DNA from 3 places in the Streptomyces sp. NPDC047515 genome. Region 3 is predicted to be linked to each of the others. Evidence: predicted binding sites of a transcription regulator. Region 3 holds the regulator's gene; each other region holds the start of a gene.

Region 1 (5,282 bases), on a different contig from region 3:
CTGGGAGATCATGGAGTTCGGCGACTACGCGCTCATCAGCGAACTGCGTCGCCGGGGACACGACGTGATCCTTCTCGGCTTCCACGAGCGCAGTGCGTCGATTCTGGACAACTCCAGGACCGCACAGGCCGCGATCCACCGTGCCGTCGCGGAGCGGCTGGGCGACTCGCCACTGGCCGTCGGCGGATTCAGCATGGGCGGGCTCGTGACCCGGCACGCGCTGGCCAAGATGGAGAGCCAGGGCGTCGACCACGAGACGTCGCTGTACTTCTCGTACGACAGCCCGCACCGCGGCGCCTGGATCCCGATCGCGCTGCAGGCATTCGCGCACTACATCAAGGATCTCGACAGCCGGTTCTCCGACCAGATCAACAGCCCCGCCGCGCGCGAGCTGCTGTGGCGGCACATCGAGAAGTGGGACGGGACGCCGGACCAGAGCGACGAGCGCGCCGCGTTCCTCGCGGAGATGGCGGCCGTCGGCGAATGGCCGCGACGGCCGCGGCGGATCGGTGTCGCCAACGGCGTGGCCGACGGCACCGGCTCCGACGTGCGGGCCGGAGAACTGGCCCTGGAGGGCAAGGGCCTCTCGGTCGCGGGCACCAAGCTCTACACCCAGGCCCCGGGCGACGGCGAACTCGTCGCGAAACTGCGGGTGGTGACACTGAAGACCAACGAGGTGCGTACGTCCGGACTGCCCGAGATCGACGGCGCGCCCGGTGGCTCGCTGGAGGGCTTCGGCATCCTCGCCGACGCCTTCAACGCCCTCAATCCCCTCCTCGGGTTCAAGACCGACGTACTGATCCGCTCGCACTGCTTCGTCCCCGCCGTCAGCGCGGTCGACGTCCGCGACCTGGACACGGACGAGGAGCTGTACGCGAGCATCTCGGAACTCCCCTACGGAGAGGGCGGGCTGGACGAGTACAGGCTCGCGTCCCGGAACGAGGGGCACACCCTCGTGACGGAGGAGCTCTGCACCTGGCTCCTCGACCGGCTCCCGTAGGGGCGGGGCGTCGCGGCGTCCGGCGCCCCGTCATACCGGGGAGCCAGGCGTCCATGGGGAAATGGGGACTGCGGTATCACGCACCCACGATGCTCCGGCGGGCATCGTGGGCGCGTCCACCGCGCATCTACGGGGAGCCCACGTGACCGTTGTCCCGCACGACCACAGTCGTACCCTCAACCGCCGTCAGGCGCTCGTCACCGGGCCGGCGGCTTCGGCGCTACTGGCCACGGGCGCCATGCCGTCGCCCGCCGCCGCGGCCGGACGGGCCCGCCGCTCCTCGCTGCCGAAGGCCGGGCTGCCGCGCCCCACCGGCCCGTTCGCCGTCGGAACTGCCGCGCTCCACCTCGTCGACCGCTCGCGGACCGTCACGACGGAGACGCAGAGAACTCCGGCGCTGCGCGCCTCCGGGCCAAGGATGCGTTTCCCTCCCCGGCTGAAGCCGGGGATACCCACGCAAGATCACGGATGGTCTTCGCACGCTAGGAGGAGCTCAGGGCGCGCAAGCACCGTCCCCGCCCCGGAAACGACATCGGCCCCTGGGACCAGCTGGTCCCAGGGGCCGATGCGGCAAAGCTGTGCGGGAACTACCGATCCGTCAGGATCAGAAGTCCATGTCACCGCCCGGCATGCCGCCCGGAGCGGCCGCGGCGGCCTTCTCCGGCTTGTCGGCGATGACGGCCTCGGTGGTGAGGAACAGCGCGGCGATGGACGCGGCGTTCTGCAGGGCGGAGCGCGTGACCTTCGCCGGGTCGAGAATGCCCTCGGCGATCATGTCGACGTACTCGCCGGTCGCGGCGTTCAGACCGTGGCCGACGGCCAGGTTGCGCACCTTCTCGACGACGACGCCGCCCTCAAGACCACCGTTGACGGCGATCTGCTTCAGCGGGGCCTCCAGCGCCAGCTTGACGGCGTTGGCGCCGGTCGCCTCGTCACCCGAGAGCTCCAGCTTCTCGAAGACGGCCGAGGCCTGGAGCAGAGCCACGCCACCACCGGCGACGATGCCCTCCTCGACGGCGGCCTTGGCGTTGCGCACCGCGTCCTCGATGCGGTGCTTGCGCTCCTTGAGCTCGACCTCGGTCGCGGCGCCGGCCTTGATGACGGCCACGCCGCCGGCCAGCTTCGCGAGGCGCTCCTGGAGCTTCTCGCGGTCGTAGTCCGAGTCGGAGTTCTCGATCTCGGCGCGGATCTGGTTGACACGACCCTGGACCTGGTCGCTGTCACCGGCACCGTCGACGATCGTGGTCTCGTCCTTGGTGATGACGACCTTGCGGGCGCGGCCGAGCAGGTCGAGACCGGCGTTCTCCAGCTTGAGGCCGACCTCCTCGGAGATGACGGTGCCACCGGTGAGGATGGCGATGTCGCCGAGCATGGCCTTGCGGCGGTCACCGAAGCCCGGGGCCTTGACGGCGACGGACTTGAAGGTGCCACGGATCTTGTTGACGACCAGGGTCGACAGGGCCTCGCCCTCGACGTCCTCGGCGATGATCAGCAGCGGCTTGCCGGACTGCATGACCTTCTCCAGCAGCGGAAGGAGGTCCTTCACGTTGCTGACCTTGGAGTTCACGATCAGGATGTACGGGTCGTCGAGGGACGACTCCATGCGCTCCATGTCGGTGGCGAAGTACGCCGAGATGTAGCCCTTGTCGAAGCGCATACCCTCGGTGAGCTCCAGCTCCAGACCGAAGGTCTGGGACTCCTCGACGGTGATGACGCCTTCCTTGCCGACCTTGTCCATGGCCTCGGCGATGAGCTCGCCGATCTGGGTGTCGGCGGCGGAGATGGAGGCGGTCGAAGCGATCTGCTCCTTGGTCTCCACGTCCTTGGCCTGCTCCAGGAGGGCGGCGGAGACGGCCTCGACGGCCTTCTCGATACCCCGCTTGAGGGCCATCGGGTTGGCACCCGCGGCAACGTTGCGAAGGCCCTCGCGGACGAGCGCCTGGGCGAGAACGGTGGCGGTGGTCGTACCGTCGCCGGCGACGTCGTCCGTCTTCTTGGCGACCTCCTTGACCAGCTCCGCACCGATCTTCTCGTACGGGTCCTCCAGCTCGATCTCCTTGGCGATGGAAACACCATCGTTGGTGATCGTGGGGGCACCCCACTTCTTCTCAAGGACGACGTTGCGACCCTTGGGGCCAAGGGTGACCTTGACGGCGTCGGCGAGCTGGTTCATGCCGCGCTCGAGACCGCGCCGGGCCTCCTCGTCGAACGCGATGATCTTGGCCATGTGAAGTGGTCCTCCCGGACAGGGGTGGATTTCTCCGGACCGAGTGGCGCCCGCGACGGACGGCCTGCGTGACCGGTGGTTCCTTGCCCCACCGGACCTGCGGGCCTCACCGGCCCGGTCCAAGTTCTGTCACTCTCACCTGGAGAGTGCTAACGCAATGATTAGCACTCGACCCCCGAGAGTGCAAGCGTCCCCCTCGGGATGTGGACAACGACGACTCCGCGCGGAGGGCCCGGACACGGACGCGCGGAAGGCCCGGACGCGGACGCACGGAGGGCCCGTACCCCAGGGGTACGGGCCCTCCGTGCGCGAGTGGTGTCGTTGGCCGACCGCGTCGAGCTCAGCCGACGGCGAGCTTGACCATGTCCGCCTGCGGCCCCTTCTGGCCCTGCGAGATCTCGAACTCAACTCGCTGACCCTCTTCAAGGGTGCGGTACCCGTCCATCTGGATCGCGCTGTAGTGGACGAAAACATCCGCACCACCGTCGACCGCGATGAAGCCGTACCCCTTCTCCGCGTTGAACCACTTGACGGTGCCCTGAGCCATGCCTAACTCCCCTATTACTGGCCCTTGCGCAGGACCGCACTTCGCGGACCCGGGTCAGAACTCACCCTCCGACAGGAGAGGGTGTGTGCGCCGGAACGCGTCGACCGCGGCCGAATGTATCTGCCCAACTGCCCTCTGCAACAGGTCAATCGGACGAGAATTCCGGGCAGCGCCGAACGCCCGAATATGTGGAATTCATGGGATTCCCGGGCAAGTCGGGCCGGGCAAAAGTGACTTATGGCGCAAGGAGATCGCACACTTTGGCTGCATCTTGTCGCGACCCGGCGCATTCTCATATGCGGGCGGCACGGGCAGCTGGGGGGACTTCCCACACTGTACCGCGCTCAACCATGCAGAATTGCCCCCTCCGCTTCTCTCGCAGAGGGGGCAATTCCTATAACGCTGTGCAGTCGGACGCAGGGTCAGCAGCCGCCCGCGACGGCCGGGATGATCGAGATTCCGGCGCCGTCCGGCGTCGCCGTCTCCAGACCGCCCTCGAAGCGCACGTCGTCGTCGTTGACGTACACGTTCACGAAGCGGCGCAGCTTGCCCTGGTCGTCCAGGACGCGGGCGGCGATGCCCGGGTGGTTCTGCTCCAGGGACTCGATGACCTGGGAGAGGGTCGAGCCCTCGGCCGGGACCTCGGCCTGGCCGCCCGTGTAGGTGCGGAGGATGGTGGGGATACGGACCTTGACGCTCATGGTGGGTGCCTTCCTTCGGTCTCGGGTGGTCAGCTGGTGGCGAGGCCGGCGGCGCGGAACGCGTCCAGGCTCGGCCGGATCGTCGCGGTCGCCTGCGAGGTGGCGGCCACCGCGTCCAGGGTCTTGAGGCCGTCGCCCGTGTTGAGCACGACGGTGGTCAGCGCCGGGTCGAGCAGACCGGCCTCGATCAGCTTCTTCGTCACGCCGACCGTCACCCCGCCGGCCGTCTCCGCGAAGATGCCCTCGGTGCGCGCCAGCAGCTTGATCGCCGCGACGACCTGCTCGTCGTCGACGTCCTCGACCGCGCCGCCGGTGCGGCGGGCGATGTCCAGGACGTAGGGGCCGTCGGCCGGGTTGCCGATCGCCAGGGACTTGGCGATGGTGTTCGGCTTCTGGGGCCGCACGACGTCGTGACCGGCCTTGAAGGCGGTGGAGACCGGGGAGCAGCCCTCGGCCTGGGCGCCGAAGATCTTGTACGGCTTGTCCTCGACCAGGCCCAGCTTGATCAGCTCCTGAAGACCCTTGTCGATCTTCGTGAGCTGCGAGCCGGACGCGATCGGGATGACGATCTGGTCGGGCAGCCGCCAGCCGAGCTGCTCGCAGATCTCGTACGCCAGGGTCTTGGAGCCCTCGCCGTAGTACGGGCGCAGGTTGACGTTGACGAAGCCCCAGCCCTCGCCGAGCGGGTCGCCGATGAGCTCCGAGCAGAAGCGGTTGACGTCGTCGTAGTTGCCCTCGATGCCGACCAGCTCACCGCCGTACACCGCGGCCATGACGACCTTGCCCTGCTCCAGGTCGTGCGGGATG
Region 2 (5,282 bases), on a different contig from region 3:
GATCGACAGGGCGAACGTCGCCGGGAGGGGCACTAGTGCGAGTGACCGTGGCCGTGACCGGCCTCGGCCTCTTCCTCGGCCGGCTTCTCGACGACCAGCGTCTCGGTCGTGAGCAGCAGCGACGCGATGGACGCGGCGTTCTCCAGCGCGGAGCGGGTGACCTTGACCGGGTCGATGACGCCGGCCTTCACCAGGTCGCCGTACTCGCCGGTCGCGGCGTTGAAGCCCTGGCCCTTGTCGAGCTCGGCGACCTTCGAGGTGATGACGTAACCCTCGAGGCCCGCGTTCTCGGCGATCCAGCGCAGCGGCTCGACCGCGGCGCGGCGCACGACCGCGACACCGGTGGCCTCGTCGCCGGTCTTGCCGAGGTTGCCGTCGAGGACCTTGACGGCGTGGACGATGGCGGAGCCACCACCGGAGACGATGCCCTCCTCGACCGCGGCGCGGGTCGCGGAGATGGCGTCCTCCAGACGGTGCTTCTTCTCCTTCAACTCCACCTCGGTGGCGGCACCGACACGGATCACGCACACGCCGCCGGCCAGCTTCGCGAGGCGCTCCTGGAGCTTCTCGCGGTCCCAGTCGGAGTCCGTGGCCTCGATCTCGGCCTTGATCTGGTTGACCCGGCCCTTGACGTCGCCGGGCTCGCCGCCGCCGTCCACGATCGTCGTGTCGTCCTTGGAGACGGTGACGCGGCGGGCGGTGCCCAGCACGTCCAGACCGGCCTGGTCGAGCTTGAGGCCGACCTCCTCGGCGATGACGGTCGCACCGGTGAGGGTGGCGATGTCGCCGAGCATGGCCTTGCGGCGGTCACCGAAGCCCGGGGCCTTCACCGCGACGGCGTTGAAGGTGCCACGGATCTTGTTGACGACGAGGGTCGACAGCGCCTCGCCCTCGACGTCCTCGGCGATGATCAGCAGCGGCTTGGAGCCACCGGCCTGGATGACCTTCTCCAGCAGCGGGAGCAGCTCCTGGATCGAGCCGATCTTGCCCTGGTGGATCAGGATGTACGGGTCGTCGAGGACGGCCTCCATACGCTCCTGGTCGGTCACCATGTACGGGGACAGGTAGCCCTTGTCGAAGGCCATGCCCTCGGTGAAGTCGAGGTCCAGACCGAAGGTGTTGGACTCCTCGACGGTGATGACACCGTCCTTGCCGACCTTGTCCATCGCGTCCGCGATGAGCTCGCCGACCTGCGGGTCCTGCGCGGAGAGCGCGGCGACGGCGGCGATGTCGCTCTTGTCGTCGATCGGACGGGCGGTCGCGAGGAGCTCCTCGGACACGGCCTTGACCGCGGCGTCGATGCCCTTCTTCAGGGCGGCCGGGGAAGCACCCGCGGCGACGTTGCGCAGACCCTCGCGGACGAGCGCCTGGGCCAGCACGGTGGCGGTGGTCGTACCGTCACCCGCGACGTCGTTGGTCTTGGTCGCCACTTCCTTCACCAGCTGGGCGCCGAGGTTCTCGTACGGGTCGTCGAGCTCGACCTCGCGCGCGATGGTGACACCGTCGTTGGTGATGGTGGGAGCGCCGAACTTCTTGTCGATGACGACGTTGCGGCCCTTGGGGCCGATCGTCACCTTGACCGTGTCGGCAAGCTTGTTGACGCCGCGCTCAAGGGCGCGACGGGCGTCCTCGTCGAACTTCAGAATCTTCGCCATGGGAGCTGAGCTTTCCTCTCAAATGAACTGCGCCCCCGACCGCCCGGCTGGTTAGTTCGCAGGGGGCCAGGGGCGCAGAACAGAAGCAAACGTGGGTGAATTACTTCTCGATGATCGCGAGAACGTCGCGAGCCGAGAGGACGAGGTACTCCTCGCCGTTGTACTTCACCTCGGTGCCGCCGTACTTGCTGTACAGCACGACGTCGCCGGTCTTGACGTCGAGCGGCAGGCGCTCGCCGTTCTCGAAGCGGCCCGGGCCCACGGCCAGGACGACGCCCTCCTGGGGCTTCTCCTTGGCGGTGTCCGGAATGACCAGGCCGGAGGCCGTGGTCTGCTCGGCGTCGAGCGGCTGGACCACAATGCGGTCCTCGAGCGGCTTGATCGCAACCTTGGTGCTGGCGGTCGACACGATCCGGTCTCCCCCTTCGGAGATCTCACGGGGTTAAGAGTCTTTGGGTGGCGACCAGGTGGATCCGTCGTCGCGGGTGCCGGACCTGCCAGTCGCCAGTACTGCTGGCACTCTCCAGTGGCGAGTGCCAGCACCGAGACTATGACCGGGATTAGCACTCGGTCAAGCGGAGTGCCAATTCGGCCAGTCGTGGCGTGCCGGAAGCCCTGCCCGCCCCCGCCGCTTCCCACCCCCGGACCACGGACCGCACAACAGTCCGGGCAACAGTCCGGGCAACAGTCCGGGCAACAGTCCGGGCAACAGTCCGGACACCATAAGGACAACGCGGGGGCGGACCGAACCGTTCCGTACGACCGTGGGTTCATGCTCGAACCTCCGCGCGGACCGTCGAACCCGCCGCCGCCCCGCCCCTGGGCCACGCAGCACCCCTCTCGCACCGTGAACGGCTGCCTCGACGTGCTGCTGGGTCTGCTGCTGGTGGCCCTGGAGGGGCTGATCTGCGCGGTCGCCGCCTACTCCCTGACGGTCTCGCGACTGGACCTCGGCGGCCGGGAGGCGCCCGGTCCGCCGCCGATGGACTGGACACCCGTCCTCGTCTTCGGCGGGATCGCCGCGGTGATCTCCCTGTTCGCCGTGGTCCTGATCCGCTCGAACTGGCCCTGGGCGGGTGGCATCCAGGTCCTGGCCGCACTGCTGCTGTGTCTGGTCACAGTACTGACCGGGCACGAGGACTACCGCCGCGCGCACCCGGCACCGGCCCCCGCACCCTCGTACGATCCCGGCCGGTCCGGCCACCAGTGCCTCAGCGGCGGCGACAACCACGAGTGCCTGGACTCCGGCGGCTGAGGGCAGGCGACGACGACCAGCGACCCCGGCGCCCCGTGATCGCCGCGCGGACGCGCCCGCGGGCCGGCCTCGGGCGCCGGCCGCGGCCGGGTCATCTTCTGCGCGGCCTTGCGGCCCAGCCGTTCGATCGGATCCACCGACTGCGCGCACGCGGTGGTGGCGGTCAGCAGCGCACCGGCTGTCAGCAGTCCGGCGAGCAGCCGGTGCGCCCTTCTCATACGTAGTCCTCCAGCCGGGCCACGGCGTACCCCTTGTCCGTGATGGTCTTCATGACCGCGCGGACCAGGTCGGTCATGCTGCCGCTCCACTCCTTCCGGCCGCGGAAGTGCGTGAGGATGATGTCGCCGGGGTGCAGGTCCTGATCCTCCTCGCGCCATTCCATGTGGTCCGGGAACGCCTCCTCGTTCCAGAGCGGCACGGCCTTGATGCCGCAGGACTTCGCGATGCGGAGCGTGTCCCCGTTGTAGTTGCCGTACGGCGGGCGGAAGAGGGTCGGACGCTTGCCGAACTGCTTCTCGATGATGTCCTGCTGGCCGCAGATCTCGCGCCTCTGCCCGCTGTAGGAGAGGCCGGGCAGGTAGGGGTGGTTGAGCGTGTGATTGTTGAGGGACACGCCCAGCCGCTGCGCCTCGCCGAAGTACCCGTAGTTGTCGCTCACCTCGTAGTCGCTGAGGAACGCGCTGTACGGGATGTCCAGCTCATCCATCATCCGCAGCAGTTCGGGGTCCTTCTCGGCACCGTCGTCCATCGTCAGGAAGACGACCCGGTCCTTGGTCGGGACGGTGGTGAACACCGGCGGCAGCGAGTCGTCGCCGCCCTTGACCTCGAATCCCTCCCGGGTGGTGAGGTGCGGCTTCACCGCGGGCGGCGGGGGTGCGACCAGCGGCGGCCCGCCCAGTCCCCACTTCTTCGCGAGGGCCGCCCGCACGGCCGGGGCGAACTTCGCGTTCTCGTGGGATCCGGCGGGCGCGCGGCCCTGTTCGGCCGGTCGCCCGGGGCCCGCCTTCCGTCCGGGAGCGCCCGGGTGTCCGGCGGAGGGTCGGGCCCGGTGCTCGGCGTCCGCGTCACCCCGGTCGCCGGCCGCGGACGCGCAGCCCGAGCCGACGGCGGCGAGCAGGAGTAGGGCCAGGACCACACGGGCCGGCCGGTCCGCGCCGGGAGCCCGGCGCGCACCGGCGTCGAGCGTGCCCGATTCTCGCCTTTCCATGTTTAATTCATCCTTTTGTCGTATAAGTTACATGACGTCGCATCCTGCCAGCCCGTGACGGACCCCGGGGTGCGACACCGCCGCCGGGTCCGCCGGTCAACCCGGCTGGCTCACAATGGGACGGGTGAACGCTCTCGCCCCGAACGACCCGAACGCCCCGAACGACCCGCCGGACGGGCCCGACGGGCCCGGCGCCGATGCCCCGTCCGGCGCCGACGACCCGCTCGCCGCCTTCATGGCCCTGCGCACCCCGGAGGGCGCGGCGCTGCTGGAGGAACTGCGCTCGTACGACCCCGCCCAGGAGCTGGCCACCGCCACCCGGCTGCGCCGCACCCACCCGGCCTCCCTGGTGTCGGCCGCGCTGGGGCAGGCACGGCTGCGGCAGCGGGCGGTGGCGAAATTCGGTGCCGAGGACGCGTACCGGATGTTCTTCACGCCGAACGGCGTCGAGCAGGCGACCCGTACCTCGGTGGCCACCCATCGCGCGCGGCGGTTCGTGGCGGCGGGGGTACGGAGCGTCGCCGACCTCTGCTGCGGGATCGGCGGCGACGCGATCGCGCTCGCACGGGCGGGCATCTCGGTCCTGGCCGTGGACCGCGATCCGCTGACCGCCGAGGTGGCGCGTGCCAACGCCGCCGCACTCGGTCTGGACGGTCTGATCGAGGTGCGCCGCGCCGATGTCACCGGGATCGACACCTCGCCGTACGACGCGGTCTTCGTCGATCCGGCGCGGCGCGGCGGCCGGGGCAGGATCTTCGACCCCGAGGCGTACTCGCCGCCGCTCTCCTGGGCGACCGGCGCGGCGCTCGCGGCCCCGCGCGCCGCGCTGAAGATCGCCCCCGGCATCCCGCACGAGGCGATCCCGGCGCGGGCCGAGGCCGAGTGGATCTCGGACGGCGGCGATGTGAAGGAGGCGGTGCTCTGGTTCGGCGAGGGTTTCACGGCCGGTTCGTACCGGGCCACCGTGCTGCCGGGCGGCGCCGCGCTGTGGTCCGCGGCCCCGCTGCCCGCCCCGCCCGTCGGCCCGGTCGGCCGCTATCTGTACGAGCCGGACGGCGCCGTCATCCGCGCGCATCTGGTCGCCGACATCGTGGCGCGATGCGACGGCCGGCTGATCGACGAGACCATCGCGTACGTCACGAGCGACGAGCCGTACGACTCCCCG
Region 3 (5,282 bases):
GCGAGCTGGTGCCGGTACACCTCGACGGCGCTCGGGTCGGCGAGCCCCGGCTGCGGCATGAAGAGATTGACGCCGAAGGGCTGACCGGTCAGCCCGCGCAGCTGTTTGATCTCGTTGTACATGCCGTCCGCGGTCTTGTACCCGGCGGCGAGGAAACCCAGCCCGCCCGCCTCGGCGACGGCGGCGACAAGCTGGGGACAGGACGCGCCACCCGCCATCGGGGCCTGCACGATCGGATACCGGCAGAGATCGGTCAACACGGATGACATGACCGCATCGTGTCACGTCCCGCACGCCTCGGCGTGCGCGGCCTGCGGTCCATTTTGCCCTTAAACGCCGGACGGGCTCGGCGAGCGAGCCCGTCCGGCGTTCAGGAAGGGTGTGCGGAGACCGTCAGCGGCCGTTGAAGGCGTCCTTGAGCCGGGAGAAGAGCCCCTGCTGTCCGGGCTGGAACTGGCCGGTGGGCCGCTCCTCGCCGCGCAGCTTCGCCAGGTCCCGCAGCAGTCGCTCCTGCTCCGGGTCCAGCTTGGTCGGGGTCATCACCTCGACGTGCACGATCAGATCGCCGCGCCCGCCGCCCCGCAGATGCGTGATGCCGCGTCCGTGCAACGGGACGGACTGGCCGGACTGGGTGCCGGGCCTGATGTCGACCTCCTCCAGGCCGTCGAGCGTCTCCAGCGGCACCTTGGTGCCGAGCGCGCCCGCCGTCATGGGGATGGTGACCGTGCAGTGCAGATCGTCGCCGCGGCGCTGGAACACCGAGTGCGGCAGCTCGTGGATCTCCACGTACAGATCGCCGGCCGGGCCGCCGCCGGGGCCGACCTCGCCCTCGCCCGCGAGCTGGATGCGGGTGCCGTTGTCGACACCGGCGGGGATCTTCACGGTGAGCGTGCGCCGCGAGCGGATGCGGCCGTCTCCGGCGCACTCCGGGCAGGGGGTCGGCACGACCGTGCCGAAGCCCTGGCACTGCGGACAGGGCCGCGAGGTCATGACCTGGCCCAGGAAGGACCGGGTGACCTGGGAGACCTCACCGCGGCCGCGGCACATGTCACAGGTCTGGGCGGAGGTGCCGGGCGCGGCGCCCTCGCCGTTGCAGGTCGCGCAGACGACGGCCGTGTCGACCTGGATGTCCTTGGTGGTGCCGAACGCGGCCTCCGCGAGATCGATCTCCAGCCGGATCATCGCGTCCTGGCCGCGCCGGGTGCGCGAACGGGGTCCGCGCTGCGACGACGTACCGAAGAACGCGTCCATGATGTCGGAGAAGTTGCCGAAGCCGCCCTGTCCGAATCCGCCCGCGCCACCGCCGCCGGAGGCGGACAGCGGATCGCCGCCGAGGTCGTAGACCTGCTTCTTCTGCGGGTCCGACAGCACCTCGTAGGCGGCGTTGATCTCCTTGAACCGCTCCTGGGTCTTCGGATCGGGGTTCACATCCGGATGCAGCTCACGGGCGAGCCTCCGGAATGCCTTCTTGATCTCGTCCTGAGATGCGTCGCGGCGCACGCCGAGTACGGCGTAGTAGTCCGTGGCCACTTACGACTCCGCCAGGATCTGTCCGACGTAACGTGCCACTGCGCGTACCGCTCCCATCGTTCCGGGGTAGTCCATGCGGGTCGGTCCGACCACGCCGAGTTTGGCGACTGCCTCGTCGCCCGAACCGTAGCCGACCGCGACGACGGACGTGGAGTTGAGCCCCTCGTGGGCGTTCTCGTGCCCGATCCGTACGGTCATGCCCGAGTCCTTGGCCTCGCCGAGCAGCTTCAGCAGCACGACCTGCTCCTCCAATGCCTCCAGCACCGGCCGGATCATCACGGGGAAGTCGTGCCCGAACCGGGTGAGGTTGGAGGTGCCGCCGATCATCAGCCGCTCCTCCGTCTCCTCGACGAGGGTTTCGAGCAGGGTGGAGAGCACGGTGGACACGGTTCCCCGGTCCTCGCTCTCGAAGGATTCCGGCAGGTCCTGCACCAACTGCGGGACATCCGTGAAACGGCGTCCGACGACCCGGCTGTTGAGCCGGGCCCGCAGATCGGCGAGAGAGATCTCACCGAACGGAGCGGGGCAGTCGATCATGCGCTGTTCGACCCGGCCGGTGTCCGTGATCAGCACGAGCATCAGCCGGGCGGACGCCAGCGAGAGCAGTTCCACATGCCGCACCGTGGACCGGGTCAGCGAGGGGTACTGCACGATGGCGACCTGCCGGGTCAGCTGCGCGAGCAGCCGAACGGTGCGGCCCACGACGTCGTCGAGGTCGACCGCGCCGTCGAGGAAGTTGTGAATGGCGCGACGTTCCGGCGACGAGAGGGGCTTGACGCCCGCGAGCTTGTCGACGAAGAGCCGGTAGCCCTTGTCCGTCGGGATGCGTCCCGCGCTGGTGTGGGGCTGGGCGATGAAGCCCTCGTCCTCCAGCACGGCCATGTCGTTGCGGACGGTGGCCGGGGAGACCCCCAGCTTGTGCCGTTCGGTGAGCGCCTTGGAGCCGACGGGCTCCTCGGTGCCGACATAGTCCTGGACGATGGCGCGCAGCACTTCGAGTCTGCGTTCGCTGAGCATCGCGCACACCTCCAGCTGTCCTCGGTGGTTCTCGGGCCGTTCCTGTTTTTCTTTCCCGGGAATTCTCCTGGCACTCTGTCGACGTGAGTGCCAGCAATCCCCCGGCCAGTGTACGGCGGTCGAGTGGGGGCCTAGCAAGGGCGACCGGCCACGCTGCCGCGAGACCGTGCAGGTCTTTTGCGGATAGCGTCGCGGTATGAACGCCTCTTGGGAAGAGTTCGGCTGGGAGCGACTCGGTCACGGAGTGGGCCGACGGCGGCTTCCCGGGTGGGATGCGACGGTCGCACTGGTGGCCGGAACGGACGGCGCGCTGCTCTACGACACCGGATCGACGCTCCGCGAGGGGGCGGAAGTGCGGGCCCAGGCACAGGCCCTGCTCGGCCGGAGGGTGACGCATATCGCACTCAGCCACCCTCACTTCGACCACGTGCTGGGCACCGCGGCGTTCTCCGGCGCCCAGGTGTACGGAGCGGTCGGCATGGCCGGGCTGCTGAAGCGCGGGGCGGACGAGCTGTGCGCCGACGCGGTGCGCCACGGGGTGTCCGAGCGCGACGCCGTGGAGGCCACCGGTGTGCTGGTGGCTCCGCACCACGAGGTGTGCGGCGAGTGGACCCTCGATCTGGGTGGCGGCCGTCAGGTGCTGCTGGCGAATGTGGGCCCCGCCCACAGCGGCCACGATCTGGTGGCGCTCGTCCCCGGCGCCCCGACGGTGGTGCTCTGCGGCGACCTGGTCGAGGAATCCGGCGAACCGCAGGCGGGCCGGGACGCGGTGCCGTCCCGCTGGCCGGCCGCGCTGGACCGGCTGCTGGCGCTCGGCGGCGAGGACGCGGTGTACGTCCCGGGGCACGGGGCGGTGGTGGACGCGGTGTTCGTCAGGGCCCAGCGCGACCGGCTGGCCGCCCTCTTCGGCGTGTCGTGAGGTGGTGTCGTCCTATCGTCATCCGATGCGCAGCTACCAGCCGGACCTGACCCCGCCGTGGAAGAGGTCCGCCCCCGTTCTCGAGGTCCCCGCCGAGCCCGATCTGGTCGTCGAGGAGGTCTCCACCGGATTCTGCGGTGCGGTGATCCGCTGTGAGAAGACCGCCCAGGGGCCGACCGTGACCCTGGAGGACCGTTTCGGCAAGCACCGGGTGTTCCCGATGGAGCCGCGCGGCTTCCTGCTGGAGGGCCGGGTGGTCACGCTGGTACGGCCGTCGGCCGCCGGTCCCGTGCGCCCCACGCGTACGGCCTCGGGTTCGGTCGCGGTCCCCGGGGCGCGCGCCCGGGTGGCGCGGGCGGGCCGCATCTATGTGGAGGGCCGCCACGACGCGGAGCTGGTCGAGCGGGTCTGGGGTGACGACCTGCGGATCGAGGGCGTGGTCGTCGAGTATCTGGAGGGCATCGACGACCTCCCGGCGATCGTGCGGGAGTTCTCCCCCGGTCCGGACGCCAGGCTCGGCGTCCTGGTCGACCACCTGGTCCCCGGCTCCAAGGAGTCCCGGATCGCGGACCAGGTCTCGGACGCGAACGTGCTGGTGGTCGGCCATCCCTACATCGACGTGTGGGAGGCGGTGAAGCCGTCGTCCGTGGGCATTCCGGCCTGGCCGGTGGTGCCGCGCGGCCAGGACTGGAAGACGGGCGTGTGCCGCTCGCTGGGCTGGCCGGAGAACACGGGGGCGGCCTGGCAGCGGATCCTTTCCACGGTGCGCTCGTACCGGGACCTGGAGCCGGCGCTGCTGGGCTCGGTGGAGCATTTGATCGATTTCGTGACGGCGCGGCCCGAGTAGCTTCTCCGGGGTCCGGGGAGGGCTGGGAGCAGGGCCGGGCCCCGCCCCACGCCCGCCCCTCAGTCCACCAGGTCCCGCACCACCGCATCCGCCAGCAACCGCCCGCGCAAGGTCAGCACCGCCCGCCCCTCCCCGTACGGCCCGCGTTCCAGCAACCCGTCCTCCACCGCCCGCCCCGCCGCGGCCAGCCCCGCCGGTGCCAGCAGCGACAGCGGGCAGCCGTCCACGAGCCGCAGCTCCAGCAGGATCCGCTCGACCCGCCGGTCCTCCGCGGAGAGGATCTCGCGCCCGGCGCCGGGCGACCGTCCCTCGGCCAGAGCCTGCGCGTACGCCCCCGGATGCTTGACGTTCCACCAGCGCACCCCGCCGACGTGGCTGTGCGCCCCGGGACCGGCGCCCCACCAGTCGGCGCCGCGCCAGTACAGCTCGTTGTGCAGGCAGCGGCCCTCGGGCGTACGGGCCCAGTTCGACACCTCGTACCAGGAGAAGCCCGCCGCGGCCATCGCCTGGTCCGCGATCAGGTACCGGTCCGCGTGGGCGTCGTCATCGGTCATCGGGATCTCGCCGCGCCGGATCCGGCGGGCCAGCTGCGTACCCTCCTCGACGATCAGCGCGTACGCCGACACATGGTCCGGCCCCGCTCCGATCGCCGTCTCCAGCGAGGCCCGCCAGTCGTCGTCGGACTCCCCGGGCGTGCCGTAGATCAGGTCGAGGTTGATGTGCTCGAAGCCCGCCTCCCGCGCCTCGGCGACGCACGCCTCGGGCCGCCCCGGCGTGTGCGTACGGTCCAGGATCTTCAGCACATGCTGCCGCGCGCTCTGCATCCCGAAGGAGATCCGGTTGAAGCCGCCCTCCCGCAGCTCGGCCAGATACGCCGGACCGACAGACTCCGGATTGGCCTCGGTGGTGATCTCGGCGTCGTCCGCCAGCCCGAACTCCTCGCGGATCGCCCCCAGCATCCGCACCAGG

What was found. Region 3 encodes HrcA, which represses chaperone genes, less so after heat shock. Its sites were predicted from a motif close to TTNGCACTCNGNNNNNCNGAGTGCNAA; they were not measured.
Region 1: a site for HrcA is predicted at 3,389-3,415, ahead of groL (chaperonin GroEL). Genes of this name have one in related genera too.
Region 2: a site for HrcA is predicted at 2,216-2,242, ahead of groES (co-chaperone GroES). Genes of this name have one in related genera too.

What each region holds. Positions count from the first base shown of each region.
Region 1 covers NZ_JBEYTM010000010.1:11,988-17,269, reverse strand. Annotated here, with positions in the region: gene ABZ826_RS10990 (hypothetical protein) at 1-1,000, shown strand, start outside; gene groL (chaperonin GroEL) at 1,605-3,227, opposite strand; gene ABZ826_RS10980 (cold-shock protein) at 3,568-3,774, opposite strand; gene ABZ826_RS10975 (MoaD/ThiS family protein) at 4,197-4,475, opposite strand; gene thrC (threonine synthase) at 4,505-5,282, opposite strand, start outside.
Region 2 covers NZ_JBEYTM010000003.1:158,617-163,898, reverse strand. Annotated here, with positions in the region: gene groL (chaperonin GroEL) at 33-1,655, opposite strand; gene groES (co-chaperone GroES) at 1,756-2,064, opposite strand; gene ABZ826_RS03670 (DUF6234 family protein) at 2,428-2,910, shown strand; gene ABZ826_RS03665 (polysaccharide deacetylase family protein) at 3,125-4,117, opposite strand; gene ABZ826_RS03660 (class I SAM-dependent methyltransferase) at 4,233-5,282, shown strand, end outside.
Region 3 covers NZ_JBEYTM010000001.1:265,959-271,240, reverse strand. Annotated here, with positions in the region: gene ABZ826_RS01135 (nitronate monooxygenase) at 1-269, opposite strand, end outside; gene dnaJ (molecular chaperone DnaJ) at 394-1,530, opposite strand; gene hrcA (heat-inducible transcriptional repressor HrcA) at 1,531-2,547, opposite strand; gene ABZ826_RS01120 (MBL fold metallo-hydrolase) at 2,744-3,466, shown strand; gene ABZ826_RS01115 (DUF3097 domain-containing protein) at 3,492-4,313, shown strand; gene hemW (radical SAM family heme chaperone HemW) at 4,373-5,282, opposite strand, start outside.